DNA from 3 places in the Sinorhizobium terangae genome. Region 1 is predicted to be linked to each of the others. Evidence: predicted binding sites of a transcription regulator. Region 1 holds the regulator's gene; each other region holds the start of a gene.
The links. Region 1 encodes LexA, which represses DNA repair genes until DNA is damaged. Its sites were predicted from a motif close to TGTTCNNNNTGTGTTCNG; they were not measured.

Region 1 (4,551 bases):
TGCCGCGAATGGCTCTTTGAAACTGGCTCCCCGGGCCGGATTCGAACCGGCGACCTATCGATTAACAGTCGAGTGCTCTACCGCTGAGCTACCAGGGATCATCTGCGCCGCAGAAGTGAGGCTGCTAATACAAATGCTTTTTCGATTTGCCAAGCGGTTTTTCAAAAAAAATGACAACGTCGGTTGCGAGGCTGTGGAGAAGGCCCCAATTCTGGGGGAGGAGCATGAAAGAGCAATAATGACGAACGCCAGGAAAGAACGACATTTCGGCATCGATCCGCAGACACGTGAGATCGTTCTCGGAAAATGGCGTATAAGCTTGCCCAACTCGCCGGTGCTTAGAATTCTGCTTGGCTCGCTTCTTATCGTGGGCGGCGTGTTGGGCTTCCTGCCGGTGCTCGGTTTCTGGATGATTCCTCTGGGGCTGCTTGTGCTCTCTCACGACATACCGGCGATCCGCCGGCGTCGCCGCAAACTGGCGGTCTGGTGGGCACGCTGGCGCGGCCAGCAAAATTCGTCCGGAAAGTCCTGAACTTGGCACGCGGAACCGATGTCTGGAGGCAGCGGGGCGGCTGACGAATCCGCCGATTGGATGCCGCTGGGGATTGCTGGGGAGAACGGTGAATGCCTTCGTACGTTCTACCTTTTTCGAGTCCTTCCCCCTTGCGCTCCTCATAGATTCGTTCTAAACGCCGGCCATCGCTTGATCGATCGAGCGCGAGAGGCCTCGTGGCGGAGTGGTGACGCAGAGGACTGCAAATCCTTGTACCCCGGTTCAATTCCGGGCGAGGCCTCCAAACAAAATCAATAGCTTAACATATCCGCTTCAAGCAGATTGCGAGAATTGCCTAAGCCTCATCACCAGGGCAAGGATCGAGGCCATATGTCATGACCTCGTCAGTCCGGCACTCTTTCCAACGAAGGTCCCATAGCGGCTCGAAGGGACAGCCGAGCGGGCTCTGGTCACCCCAACGCCTCGATCGCCGGCATGGATGTCGCCTGCGCGCGGTCATAGCTACATGCCGAAGAGCGGACCGCACAACAATCCTAAGACCTTTGGCAACGTCCCGTAGGACTAAGGTCCATGGATCATGGCAGGTGTCGCCCCTAAACTCCCTCGATATCATTTACAACGAGTTTTTGCTTTGAAGCGCGGTTTGTACACTCGCCGGTCTCTGCCGAAGGGCATGGGCCGGCTTTTTCTTCCTGCTGAACGTTTGCCTCGCTCTACTGCATGTTTTCTAAATCGTTGTCGACTCGGACTAAAACATGCAGCAGGCCAACGGCGCGGTGCTGGAGGTATTGCAGGCCAGTGGTTCTTCGACGCCTGAGGCCTCAAAGGGATCTTATCTCAAGAAAATCGATGATCTTGGTCCAATCCAGACGCTTCGCGAGTGTCTGGGCGAGGGGCCTTCCGTGGCGTGCCCGCATTCGGCTGCGACCACGGAAACAACGGTAGGAATCCTGAGAAGCCGGTAGGTCAGGTCTCGCGCTCAAAAAGAACATCCGACCAGCAGCTTCTAAACGCCACCGCCTCCTGCAACCAGGCTCGAATACCGCTTACATCGTCAAACGAATGCGTGTCGCTCAAAAGTGTGCCGTGGTTGGGGCAACGAGATGCACAAAAGCACTGATCTAAGGCGCGTCACATAAGTCCGATTTAACGCGACGCGCTTAGTGATAGCGGCGAATGAGGCCAACGAGCTTGCCCTGGATCTTGACGCGGTCCGGCCCGAATATCCGCGTTTCATAGGCCGGGTTGGCCGCTTCGAGCGCAATGGACGCGCCCTTTCTGCGGAACCGTTTGAGCGTTGCCTCTTCATCGTCGACCAGTGCAACGACGATGTCGCCGGGATTAGCCGTGTTTGCATTCCGAATGATCACAGTGTCGCCGTCGAAGATACCCGCTTCGATCATCGAGTCGCCCTTGATTTCGAGCGCGTAGTGTTCGCCACTGCCCAACATCTCGGCCGGGATGGAAATGTCGTGCGTGTTGTTCTGGATCGCGGAGATCGGAACACCGGCCGCGATTCGTCCCATGACCGGCACCGAAACGGATGCGGTATCGCTCGGTGGCGGCGATTTCGGCGCGGCGGCCGGCGCGGCAGGCGGCTTGCCCAGGCTGCCTTCGATCACGCTTGGCGAGAAGCCACGCCGAGGCTGCGGGCTCGTTGTATAGGCCTCAGGCAGCTTGATGACTTCAAGTGCGCGCGCCCGGTTGGGAAGGCGGCGAATGAACCCACGTTCCTCGAGCGCTGTAATCAACCGGTGGATGCCCGACTTGGAGGCGAGGTCCAGCGCGTCTTTCATCTCATCGAAGGACGGCGGCACCCCGGATTCCTTCATTCGTTCGTGAATGAACAGAAGCAATTCCTGTTGCTTGCGGGTTAGCATGGCGCGTCACTCCAGAATCGCGAAACAAATCAAGAACAGACACTATATGTTCCATATGTGTTCCGCAAGTGCCTAAAATTCCGTGAATTTTCCCAGTCGTCGCGTATTCCCGCTGAAAAGCGGTCGGTCGCTCGGCAGACTGCTATCCCGCTAACGATGCAAAAGTTAGAGCCGCGACCCTGGCCGGTCGGTCAGGCTGGTGAGGGCTCCGGAGCTTGCGCGTGTCGCGGTTGTGATCTCCTGGATCAAGGCCTGGCTCGCCACCGGAATTGAAACGTCGGATCGGAAGATCAATCCCACCTTTTGCGCCGGCACGAGCTCCTGGATGTCAAGCTGGCCGGATATATCGATCTCGACCAACGAACCTGTTTCGAGCTCTATTCGGACGGCGTCCTGGCGCACAAGGCCGATGAACTCGCTCTTCTGGAGAATGTTCTTGACGAACATCGGAGAGCCGCTGCGCAGAACCGATTTATTGAACTCCATGCCTACGATCTTGCGCAGCGCGCCTTCGAGGTCGCGGTTGCCGGTCAATACCACCCAAGGGTACTGGGCCAGGTCCTTGAGTTCGATCTGGTGACCGTCAAGCATAGGGTGACCGGCGCGTACGACGAGGATCATGGAATCGAGATAGAGCTCGCTCTGCTCGACATCGGGCGGAAGATCCTCCGGCTCGAAGAGGGTCGCGATCAGGAAGTCGAGATCGCCGAGCAGCAATGGGCGGATCAGGTCACTGCGAGTGCCATTGGCAATGTTGATGGTCAGACGCCGCTCGTCAGTCACGAGCCTGAGGATCGCAAAAGCGAGCGTGCGGCTGTCAGGGCCAAGCGGAGCGCCGACGTTGATCTCGCCCGATCCAAGCGTGCGGATCGCTTTGATTTCGCTTTCCATCTTGCGCATCTCCGCGGCAATGCGCCGGGCATGATCGAAGACCGCCTCGCCAAAGGAAGTGAGCGTGATGCCGCGCGGGCCGCGGTCGAGCAGCGGCACTCCGAAAGCATATTCAAGCATTTGGATACTTTTCGAAAGTGCCGGCTGGGAAAGATTGAGGCGCTGCGCGGCCTTGTTCAGGCTGCCCAGTTCAGCGACTGCAAGGAACCGATTGACCGAACGCAGATCCATATTTCACCTCCCCGAGAAACTGGATTTGACGATAGTCAGTTCTAACTTCTGGTTTGAACGATATCAAATCATTCTTCTTGATTTTAGAACTTCCGAAACGCAGACTTCGATCATTCCCGGCGGTTACGATCGATTTGCCCAGGGAAGGCCGAAGCGGGAAGTCCTTGAGGACGGGGTTGTACGAAGCCGTGAGGAGACGGTGTCGCACAATCGAAGCGACGGTCGAGGAGGAGCATTTCCGGATAGTCCGGATTTCAATCATCGCATGATCATTGTTGGCCTTCAGGGAGCGCTCATGCGTGTCCCAACGGTTTCGGCTGGCATTTTTCCAAGGCAGGAGGGGAGGATTGCATGTCGGCAAGAGTTGGATTCGTGGGCGTCGGCGCAATGGGATTGGCCATGGCGTCGCATGTGCTGAAGGCGGGCTTCGCCGTAGCTGCCTACGACCTTGATGCGGAATGCCTCGCCAAGGCATCCGCCGCGGGCATCACGGCTGCAAAAGACCTCGCCGATCTCGCGACGATGGCCGACGTTTTCATCGCCGTCGTCGCGACCGATGATCAGTCGCGCGCGGTGACCAGGGAGTTGGCGCCCATCGCCAAGAAGGGCTCGGTCATTGCGATTGCCGCGACCAACAATCCGGGCACGATGCGCGAACTCAGCGATTACTGTGACAGCTATGGTGTGAATTTCATCGACGCGCCGGTCGTCTATGGCCTGGAGGGAGCGCGCGAGGGCACGCTGCTTTCACTCTGCGGTGGACGTGAGGCCGATGTCGAGAAGGCGCGTCCGGTGTTGATGAGCTACAGCCGCGACGTTCTGCACGTCGGCGAGATCGGCTCCGGACAGCTCGCCAAGGCCTGCAACAATCTGCTGCACTGGATCCATTGCGTCGGCAACTACGAAGCGCTGCTCCTTGCCAAGCGCTACGGCGTCGATGCGCAGCGCATGCGCGAAATTCTGCTGAAGAGCCCGGGCTACAACAACACGCTGGAACGCTGGGACGGTACCCGTTTCACCTGGCACGAGAAGGAC
Region 2 (4,551 bases), 1.4 Mb from region 1:
GAGATCGCGCCTTATCTCGATCGCAAGCCGCGCGCACTCTCCGGGGGGCAACGCCAGCGCGTCGCCATGGGCCGGGCGATCGTGCGCAAGCCGGCGGCCTTCCTTTTCGACGAGCCGCTGTCGAACCTCGATGCCAAGCTCCGGGTCTCCATGCGCGGCGAGATCAAGCGATTGCAGAAGCGCCTCGGCACCACCTCGCTCTATGTCACTCACGACCAGCTCGAGGCGATGACGCTCGCCGATCGGCTCGTCGTCTTGAACGGCGGCCGGATCGAGCAGATTGGCCGGCCGCTCGACGTCTATCATGCGCCGGCCTCGACCTTTGTTGCGAGCTTCATCGGCTCACCGGCGATGAACCTGGTCAAAGGCGTTCTCGACGGCGGCCGGCTGCAGATCGGCACGCAGTCGATCGACCTCGGCTATCGGGCGCCGGCGGACGGATCGGTGACCGTGGGCTTGCGCGCGGAGGATCTGCGTCTCGCCGGTGTCGGCGAGCAGGCCCTACTCTTCCGGGTCGAGTATGTCGAGGAACTGGGTGCGCAGCGCCTCGTCCACGGCGCAATCGACGATCATTCTGTCACTGTCGCGCTTGCGCCGGAGGCGCCACTTTCGGACGGTTTTGCCGTTACCATCGCACCGGGGCGCTTGCATTTCTTCTCGTCCGAGACCGGCAGGAGGCTTGAAGAGCCGAATGCGGCCACGGGCATCGTACCGGCCACGACGCGAACCGTGAACATGGAGCCTGCATTGTGATTGAAACGACCTCAGCGGCGCTCGCCGTTTCCTCGCCGGAGACGCGCGCTGGTTTTGCCCGGATCGAGCGCAGCATCGCCGCCCATGACGCCGTCATGGAGAGCCTTGAGGAAATGAACACGATCGAGATCGGCGGTGCGCCGCCCGCCCGCAGGCCGCTCGCCTTTCCCTTCACCGCCGCGGCCTGGAACCTCGAACGCTGCCTGTTCCCCGGGGAAAGTGCTGCGCACCTTGGCGTCACCGGCGCGTCGCTCGTTCTGCTTTCGGAGATGGACAACGGCATGGCGCGTACCGGCCAGCGGCACCCGACCGCCGAAATCGCCGTGGCGCTCGGCATGCAATACGCCTACGGCGTCGAATTCATCGAACTGGGATTGGGGTCCGATACCGAGCGCGAGTTCTGCAAGGACGACTTCAACGAGAAGGGCTTCCACGGCAATGCGCTGATGGCGACCGCTCCGCTCGACCGCCCGTTCTTGTTGCGGCTCTGGGGCGAGAGGCTGTGGTTCATGGACGGCGGCGACCAACCGAGGGTCGGCGAGCGCCTTGCCATCGGCGCCGTGATCGAGACTCGGGCGGGCCCTTTCGTCGCCATTTCCACCCATCTCGAAAGCGCGACCACGGCTGCCTATCGCGAGCGGCAGGTCAAGGAACTGATCGACGCGCTGGACGCGACCTTTCCGGGGCTTCCTGTCCTGATCGGCGGCGATCTCAACAGCGGGAACCATATTGGCGGCGACTTCGAAGCCGAGGGCCTGTTTGCCATGAGCGCCGAGCGCGGCTTCACGCGCCACGGCGGCCCGACGACGGCATGACGACGCGGCCGAGCCTCATCACCCGCTGGCCGAAGCGTGCAATGAAGCTCGACTGGTTCCTTGCGCGTGGCCTGAAGATTGGCAAAAGCCACATCATTCCTTCACTCGATCCTTCGGGCCGCCCGCTGTCCGACCATGACCTCATCACCTGCGTCGTCGAAGGTTTCGCATAGCATGGAGGTCTGAGCCCGCATCTGTTGGGCTAAGGGAGCGCGCAGCGGGTTTCGTTCGAAAAGCGCGGGCCCGCATTTGTTCTATTATTGTTCTTGTTTTTGTGCGCGTACCGTGCAAGATTTGATGCCGCAACCGGCAGCGGTTGTGGCGGCGCGAGGCGGGCCGCCGTGACTGGAGCGGGGTGAGGACAGCGTGAAGCGGTTTCCGCGCATCTCCCGCTCTCACGTTAGGGGGCATCATGGTCGCGCGTGTCAGCACGGTTGCATTCCAGGGGATCGAAGGCGTTCCGGTCGACGTCCAGGTGATGGTGGCACCCGGCAAGGTCGGCATGCAGATCGTCGGGCTGCCCGACAAGGCGGTCGCCGAAAGCCGTGAGCGCGTCCAGGCGGCACTGCATGCCTCGGGGCTGGCGTTGCCGGCAAAACGGGTCACGGTGAACCTGGCGCCGGCCGACCTGCCGAAGGAAGGCAGCCATTTCGATCTCGCCATCGCGCTCGGCCTGATGGCGGCGCTGGGTGCCGTTCCAGCCGATGCGCTTAACGGCTATGTCGTCATCGGCGAACTCAATCTGGACGGCACCATCGCCGCCGTCGCCGGCGCGCTGCCTGCCGCCATCGGTGCCAACGCGCTCGGCAAGGGCCTTATCTGCCCGGCGGAAAGCGGACCCGAAGCGGCTTGGGCGGGATCGGAGATCGACATTCTCGCACCGCGCAGCCTGATCGCCATCGCCAATCATTTTCGCGGCACGCAGGTGCTCTCTCGTCCCGAGCCGGCCATAAGAGCCGCGGCCGCCAACCTGCCCGATCTCGCCGACATCAAGGGGCAGGAAAGCGCCAAGCGGGCGCTCGAAGTGGCCGCCGCCGGCAACCACAATCTGCTTATGGTAGGCCCACCCGGTTCGGGCAAATCGATGCTGGCTGCGCGGCTGCCGTCGATCCTGCCGCCGCTTTCCCCGGCGGAATTGCTCGAAGTTTCGATGGTCCATTCGATCGCCGGTCAGCTGCCGGGCGGCAAGCTTTCCGATCGGCGGCCGTTCCGGGCGCCGCACCATTCGGCCACCATGGCAGCCCTGATCGGCGGCGGGCTCAGGGCGAAGCCCGGTGAGGCATCGCTTGCCCATCACGGTGTTTTGTTCCTCGACGAGTTCCCGGAATTTTCACCGCAGGTGCTCGACGCACTGCGCCAGCCGCTCGAAACCGCGGAATGCATCATCGCCCGCGCCAATCACCGCGTCAGCTATCCGGCGGCGATCCAGCTCGTGGCAGCGATGAACCCGTGCCGGTGCGGCATGGCGGGTGAGCCCGGGCGCACATGCGCCCGCGGCCCGCGCTGCATGGCCGACTACCAGGCGCGGATTTCCGGACCCCTGATGGACCGCATCGATATCCGCATCGATGTCCCGGCCGTCAGCGCCGCGGATCTCCTTCGCCCGATGGCGGCCGAACCGAGTGCCGCCGTTGCCAAGCGCGTCGCCCGCGCCCGCGCGCTGCAGGCGGACCGTTTCGCCGCCCTCGGCCATCCGGTGCTCACGAGCAATGCCCGTGCATCGACGACGATGATCGAGAAGATCGCCGAGCCGGACGCGGCCGGCTTGCAGCTCTTGAGGGATGCGGCGGAGAAGATGAAGTTCTCGGCGCGCGGCTATCACCGGGTGCTGAAGGTGGCCCGCACCCTTGCCGATCTCGACGAAGCGTCGATGGTCGGGCGGATCCATCTCGCGGAAGCGATCTCCTACCGGGTCGCCGGAGAGCGGCTGCCGGTGGCGGCGTAGCGTGTTCCGCTTACACGCGATTCATCTTTTATTCAAAAGGCCCAGCATCGTGTTTTTCACCAGCGATACCCGCCAGTCGAAGCGCCTCCTCGTGGCGGCTGCTATTATGGTGGGCATGCTCCTCGTCCTGACAGGCCGGCCCGCCGCGGCCGAAGACATCGGTAAGCTTTTTTATGGAACGAGAGCGGGTCAGTCGATGACCATCGTGTCGAAGGAGGGAGTTGGTACGCAAACGCGGTGATCCGTTTGAAGCACACGGCGCAAGATGCGAAAAGCTTCTGCGTCTAGTACATGCTCGATCATTCGATGCGCTGCGTCCGACAGGTGCTTGCAGAGAAAAAGCTTGCCGATCGTGTCACCGGCGATTGCGTGAAGCGTACTTGGACAGACATGTACGGCGACAACTACTCATTTCATGGCTCCGCAAAGCAGCAGCCGGAGTTGATCAAGCAGGGTTACTTTTCGGAATCGGACTATCTCATCCGCCGCAATGGGGAGGAACGCTTTTTCCCGTTCGACACCGAGATTTTCAAGCTCTTTGCCCCGGAATTGCGAAGTAGTGCCAGGAAGGCGAAAGCGTGATCGCTCTTTTGCGGGCGCTATCCTTCAGGAAAAACCTGCTGCTTTTCCTGACTACTCGTGGTCGTATGAAAAAGAGCGCCCGGAAGCTCCGTTGAGTTCGTAATTGTGCTGCCGGATGACCGCATACGCGGAGAGGAACTGCCGCTTACGCCCCCAGCCCCTCGAACAGTACGGTCGAAAGATAACGCTCCGCAAACGAAGGAATGATCACGACGATATTCTTGCCGGCGTTCTCCTCGCGCCGGCCGACCTCGATCGCGGCTTGGAGTGCAGCGCCGGCGGAAATGCCGACCGGCACGCCTTCAAGCCTGGCGACGAGCCGCGCGGCTTCCACCGCTTCGCCGGCATTCACCGTGATCACCTCGTCGTAGATGCTCGTGTCGAGGATCGCCGGCGCGAAGCCGGCGCCGATGCCCTGGATCTTGTGCGGACCGGGTTCGCCGCCAGAAAGGACAG
Region 3 (4,551 bases), on a different replicon from region 1:
ACGATTGCCAGCATGCCCCAGAGGACCGCATTGGGTATGCCCAGCACCCAGAGACCGGCTGCCAGCGGTATGCCATAGGTGATGTTCACCACCAGCTGCATGAGCAGGTATCGGCCGACACGCGAGCCAGCATCCTGGAGGGCTTGCGTTGTGCGGTGGAGGTCTCCGTAGCCCACGAGGCGGATGAAACGGTCCCTCAGATCCTCCCGCTCCAGAAGCATGAAGATGACGACGATGATGATGAGTCCGGTCGTCGCCAATGGACCAACGAGAGGATTGACAATGCTCCTCATCATTTCGATCGGGCGCTGAGGCGAGAAGATCTCCACCAGAAGCGGCTTGGGCGGCTGCGCCCCGGAAGATGGTTGGGCTTGAGGTTCCGACCGGCTGAGTTCGGTCCCGATCCTCTCCACGAGACGGCCAAGCCGATCGATCACGCTGTTTTCCGACTCCGCCTCTTTCAGGGCCCTGATCTTTTCGACGATGTTGGACTGGTATGTCGGGAGGTTCCGCGCAACCTCGCTGACCTGCATCGCCACGACGGCGCTGAAGATCGAGAGCGAGAGAAAGGCGGCAGCCACGCTTACGATGACGGCAGGCATGCGCGGCAAGCCGACTTTTCTGAGGTTCGCGACGACCGGTGCCAGCGCAAACGTAAGCAGGATGGCAACGGCCAGGGGCAGGAATACGGCTCGGGCGAAATAGAGGACAGCGACCGCGGCAGCCATCGCAGCGAGCGTTGGAAACTTGGACGGCTGTGCTGTGGCTATCGATCCCGAGCCGTAGTCCCTGCTGCTTTCCTCGCTCATGTCCTTCCGCTGACCTCCCGTGCAAGCTGGATGAAAATGGCGTCCGCGTTGTTTCATTAAGCAGGTAGAGCGATTTGTCGATAAGCCCAGGGGAAGCCGAGGGGCCACGCAACCCGCGTGAGCGGGTGGATCACGCGTGTCGAACTGGAGTCGGGGCGGAGGGTGTGTGGCGCACGAAAGTGCGCGCAGCACCCTCCGACAGCAACTTGGCTGTAAGCCGCGACGAAGCGTCCGCCGCGCCGTCTCGATCGCGGCGACGTCGATTCTCCCCATGTCCATCATGGCATCGAACGCGCGCTTTGCCTCAGCGCCGCCGGCGGCCAGCGCATCAGTCAGCACACGCGGCGTGATCTGCCAGGAAATCCCCCACTTGTCCTTGCACCACCGATGTGCGTGCGTGAAATCAGATCCAGGATACCGGATGCCGGGAACATTTTGCACCTCTATGGCTGGTTTGAGCGCCTCCAGAGTGGCGTCTGTGGCTTGACCGACGTTGGTCGGAGAGCGCTGCAGCAATGGCCGCAGCCGGACCTGCCGGCAGCCCAACCCGCTTTTGAGCGTGGTTGCCTGTGACTACACCCCGACAGAGCATCGGGTGCACCGTTTGATTCTGCCCAAGGTGTGTACTTGGATGTCGAGCGCCCAAAGGATACGCGCAAAACAGAACATTTTAGGAACTTCTCCCTGTCATAACTTCGACGGCCGGTTTATAAGGATCGGATGGTTCAAAGAGCAGGCAGTGCAGATCTCCCGCTTCATGGTGGCAAGGTTCCCCGGTGGCTGGGCGAACGCATGACGAAGCTTGGCGCGGTCATCACCGAAGCAATCGTGATTGAATATGGCCGCGACGAGTTTCTCCGGCGTTTGGCGCACCCCTTCTGGTTCCAGTCCTTTGGCTGCGTCATGGGTATGGATTGGCACTCCTCCGGAATCACAACAAGTGTCATTGGCGCTTTGAAGCGCGGCCTCGCACCCCTTTCGCGGGAACTAGGTGTTCATGTCTGCGGAGGACGTGGGCGAAATTCGAGGCAGACGCCAGCCGAATTGATCGACGTCGGGAATCGTGTCGGCATCGACGGCGGTCGTCTCGCAGCCACCAGCCGGCTCGTCGCAAAGGTTGACAGCGCAGCGGTTCAAGATGGATTCGACCTTTACCTGCACGGCTTCATCGTGGCCGACGACGGCAAATGGGTGGTCGTGCAGCAGGGCATGAATGGTGACAAGCGACAGGCTAGGCGCTACCACTGGCTATCAGAAGGCGTTTCCAGTTTCGTCGATTCCCCCCATGCAGCGATAGAAGGAAAGCGCCAGGGCGAAATCGTCAATCTCGCCGATAGGCGTGCCGCAGCATCGCGAAAGGGTCAGCTTGACCTTCTAACCTCTCTCGGGCCGGACCGAATTGTGCGCGAGATAGTCCGGATTGATTCGAAGGTCCAAACGAAAGAACTCGTGCAACCCCTGCTGCCGCACCTTGTAATGCCGGCACATCACGAGGTGCGAGAAGAAAACATCAACATGAGGCGGTTGCACGCAACGCTTGCTGCGGCCGTCGATCGCGGGCCTGAAGATTTCGAACAACTCCTGCTCGTTCCAGGCGTCGGTGCGCGGACGGTCAACGCGCTGGCGATGGTGGCAGAAGTGGTGCATGGCGCGCCCTGCCGTTTTGCCGATCCCGCGCGGTTCTCGCTTGCGCACGGAGGCAAGGATCGCCATCCGTTTCCCGTGCCACTCCAAGTCTACGATCAGACGATCCGCGTAATGAAATCGGCTGTGACCAAAGCGCGGCTCGGTCGTGATGAGGAGCTACAGGCGCTGAGACGTTTGGACGATCAGGCGAGGCAGCTGGAGAAATACGTTACCGGCCCGGATCTAAAAGAAATTGTCGCCGGGGAGTTCCGCCGGTCCCCCGAATGGGGCGGTCGCAGCATCTTTGGCTGGGAGGCTCACCCTGAGCAGTGCGACGAGAAAGCACGCTCCTAGCGAGCGCGGGCGGAGTTGGGCAGACAAAGGACATCGTTCGCGCCTTTTCTCACGAAGGCGGCGGGTGCTGCGGTGCGTGAGATTTGCTCGCCCACATGAGTACGCAGGCGTGAAGATGCGGCTGAATGGCAAAGTCCAATTGTCAAAATAAATCAGCTTTAAACATGAATTCCATGATCTGCATGTCTATGACTCTTGCGTTCATCACGTCAAATGGCACGGCGTAGTACTTTGGCCGCAACATCGACATTGCGAAATGGCGGTACATCCGCGCTCGGCAAGGAGGCTGCGAGGAACAATGCTGAGGAATGCGAGAGGGACGGAGGCCGGGAGGGCTCTTGGTGTCAAGACGGCGGCGATGGCCAACAACCCGCCGACCTTCGAGCACATCGTCACCGGCGTGAATGAGACCTTTCTGTGGCGCAAGGACAACTATCCCTGGGAGCGCAATGTCTGGAACTTCCATCCCGAGACTGAAATTCACCTGATCCGCAATGCCGCAGGCATGGCCTTCGTAGGCGACTACATCGGCGAATTCGGCCCCGGCTATCTCACCGTCGTGGGCCGAAACCTGCCGCATGATTGGGTAACGGCCACTGAGCCGGGCGAGATCATCGAAGGCCGCGATATCGTCATCCAGTTCGACCAGGAGCGGATCGGCGAACTCAGCAAATTGGCACCGGAATTTGCCCAGCTCGACGCCTTCTTCCGGCTCGCCGAACAAGGCCTCGTCTTTCACGGCGAAACGCGCCACCGCGGCGCGGAGCTCATGGAGAGCATGGGCGCCCGCTCCGGTTTCTCCCGCTTCGCCGCGTTCGCCGAGCTCCTGGATCTCCTGTCTGGCAGCCACGAGTATGAAATCCTGTCGTCGCCGGAATTTGCACCGAAGCTCGACGCAGAGACCCTCGATGTGCTGCAGCGCGTGCTCATCTATATTTTCGAGCATGTCGCGACCGATATTCACCTCGCGGACGTGGCGGCACTAGCCGGCATGAGCGAGAGCGCGTTTTCCCGCTTCTTCAAGAAGAACACCGGCAACAGCTTCACCGATCACGTCAACAAGCTGCGCATCTGGCAGGCCTGCAAGCTGCTCGCCGAAAGCGACATGCCGATCACCGACATCTGCTTCGAGGTAGGCTATCTCAACATTTCCAATTTCAACCGCACATTTCTGCGTCATCACAAGATGACACCCTCCGCCTATCGGCGGTTGATAGGACAGAGGCGACCGGTCCGGACAATCGATGCGCAGCAGTTCAACGCGCATTAAAGTATAGATTACGTGCATGAGGGGCGCTAGTTCATCGCGCCGTATTTCATAGGATCACATCAGCGAGCAAGCTCGCACGGGAGGAGCAGGCGAGCGGAATCGGGAGATTCTGAAGCCTGCTCGGCAGACCTTTAGGGGAGGTTCAAAACATGAAAGACCTGAAAGCGCTCGTTTCGAGCATCGCTATCGCTTGCGCTCTCGCAAGCTCGGCGTCTTCAATTGCTGAGGCTGCACAATGCACCGGGACCATCCGGGTTATCGCGCAGCCGCGCGACGGCCTGACGCTGCTTGAAAACTACAAGGATGAATTCGCCAAGCTCTCGGGCGGTGCGGATTTCCAGATCGACTATCTGAACGAGAACGATCGCCGCGCCAAGACCAAGGCCGATGCGTCGACGATCGGTAAGTACAATGTGTATTATATTGACGAAGCCAACGTCGCACTTTTCGCAAAGTCCGGCTGGGTCGCTCCGCTGACCGACTACTATCCTG

Region 2: QA637_RS18540 (YifB family Mg chelatase-like AAA ATPase) is a predicted target of LexA. The motif match lies at 1,819-1,836, and genes of this name have one in related genera.
Region 3: QA637_RS21140 (DUF763 domain-containing protein) is a predicted target of LexA. The motif match lies at 1,471-1,488, and genes of this name have one in related genera.

The regions. Positions count from the first base shown of each region.
Region 1 covers NZ_CP121659.1:1,358,752-1,363,302, forward strand. Annotated here, with positions in the region: tRNA gene QA637_RS06515 (tRNA-Asn) at 24-98, opposite strand; gene QA637_RS06520 (hypothetical protein) at 239-532, shown strand; tRNA gene QA637_RS06525 (tRNA-Cys) at 724-797, shown strand; gene lexA (transcriptional repressor LexA) at 1,675-2,394, opposite strand; gene QA637_RS06535 (LysR family transcriptional regulator) at 2,560-3,516, opposite strand; gene QA637_RS06540 (NAD(P)-dependent oxidoreductase) at 3,868-4,551, shown strand, end outside.
Region 2 covers NZ_CP121659.1:3,934,867-3,939,417, forward strand. Annotated here, with positions in the region: gene QA637_RS18530 (sn-glycerol-3-phosphate import ATP-binding protein UgpC) at 1-753, shown strand, start outside; gene QA637_RS18535 (endonuclease/exonuclease/phosphatase family protein) at 750-1,568, shown strand; gene QA637_RS30890 (hypothetical protein) at 1,565-1,741, shown strand; gene QA637_RS18540 (YifB family Mg chelatase-like AAA ATPase) at 1,981-3,513, shown strand; gene QA637_RS18545 (hypothetical protein) at 3,805-4,095, shown strand; gene cysK (cysteine synthase A) at 4,241-4,551, opposite strand, start outside.
Region 3 covers NZ_CP121660.1:521,419-525,969, forward strand. Annotated here, with positions in the region: gene QA637_RS21130 (AI-2E family transporter) at 1-809, opposite strand, end outside; partial or broken gene QA637_RS21135 (hypothetical protein) at 1,194-1,382, shown strand; gene QA637_RS21140 (DUF763 domain-containing protein) at 1,530-2,789, shown strand; gene QA637_RS21145 (AraC family transcriptional regulator) at 3,088-4,059, shown strand; gene QA637_RS21150 (ABC transporter substrate-binding protein) at 4,209-4,551, shown strand, end outside.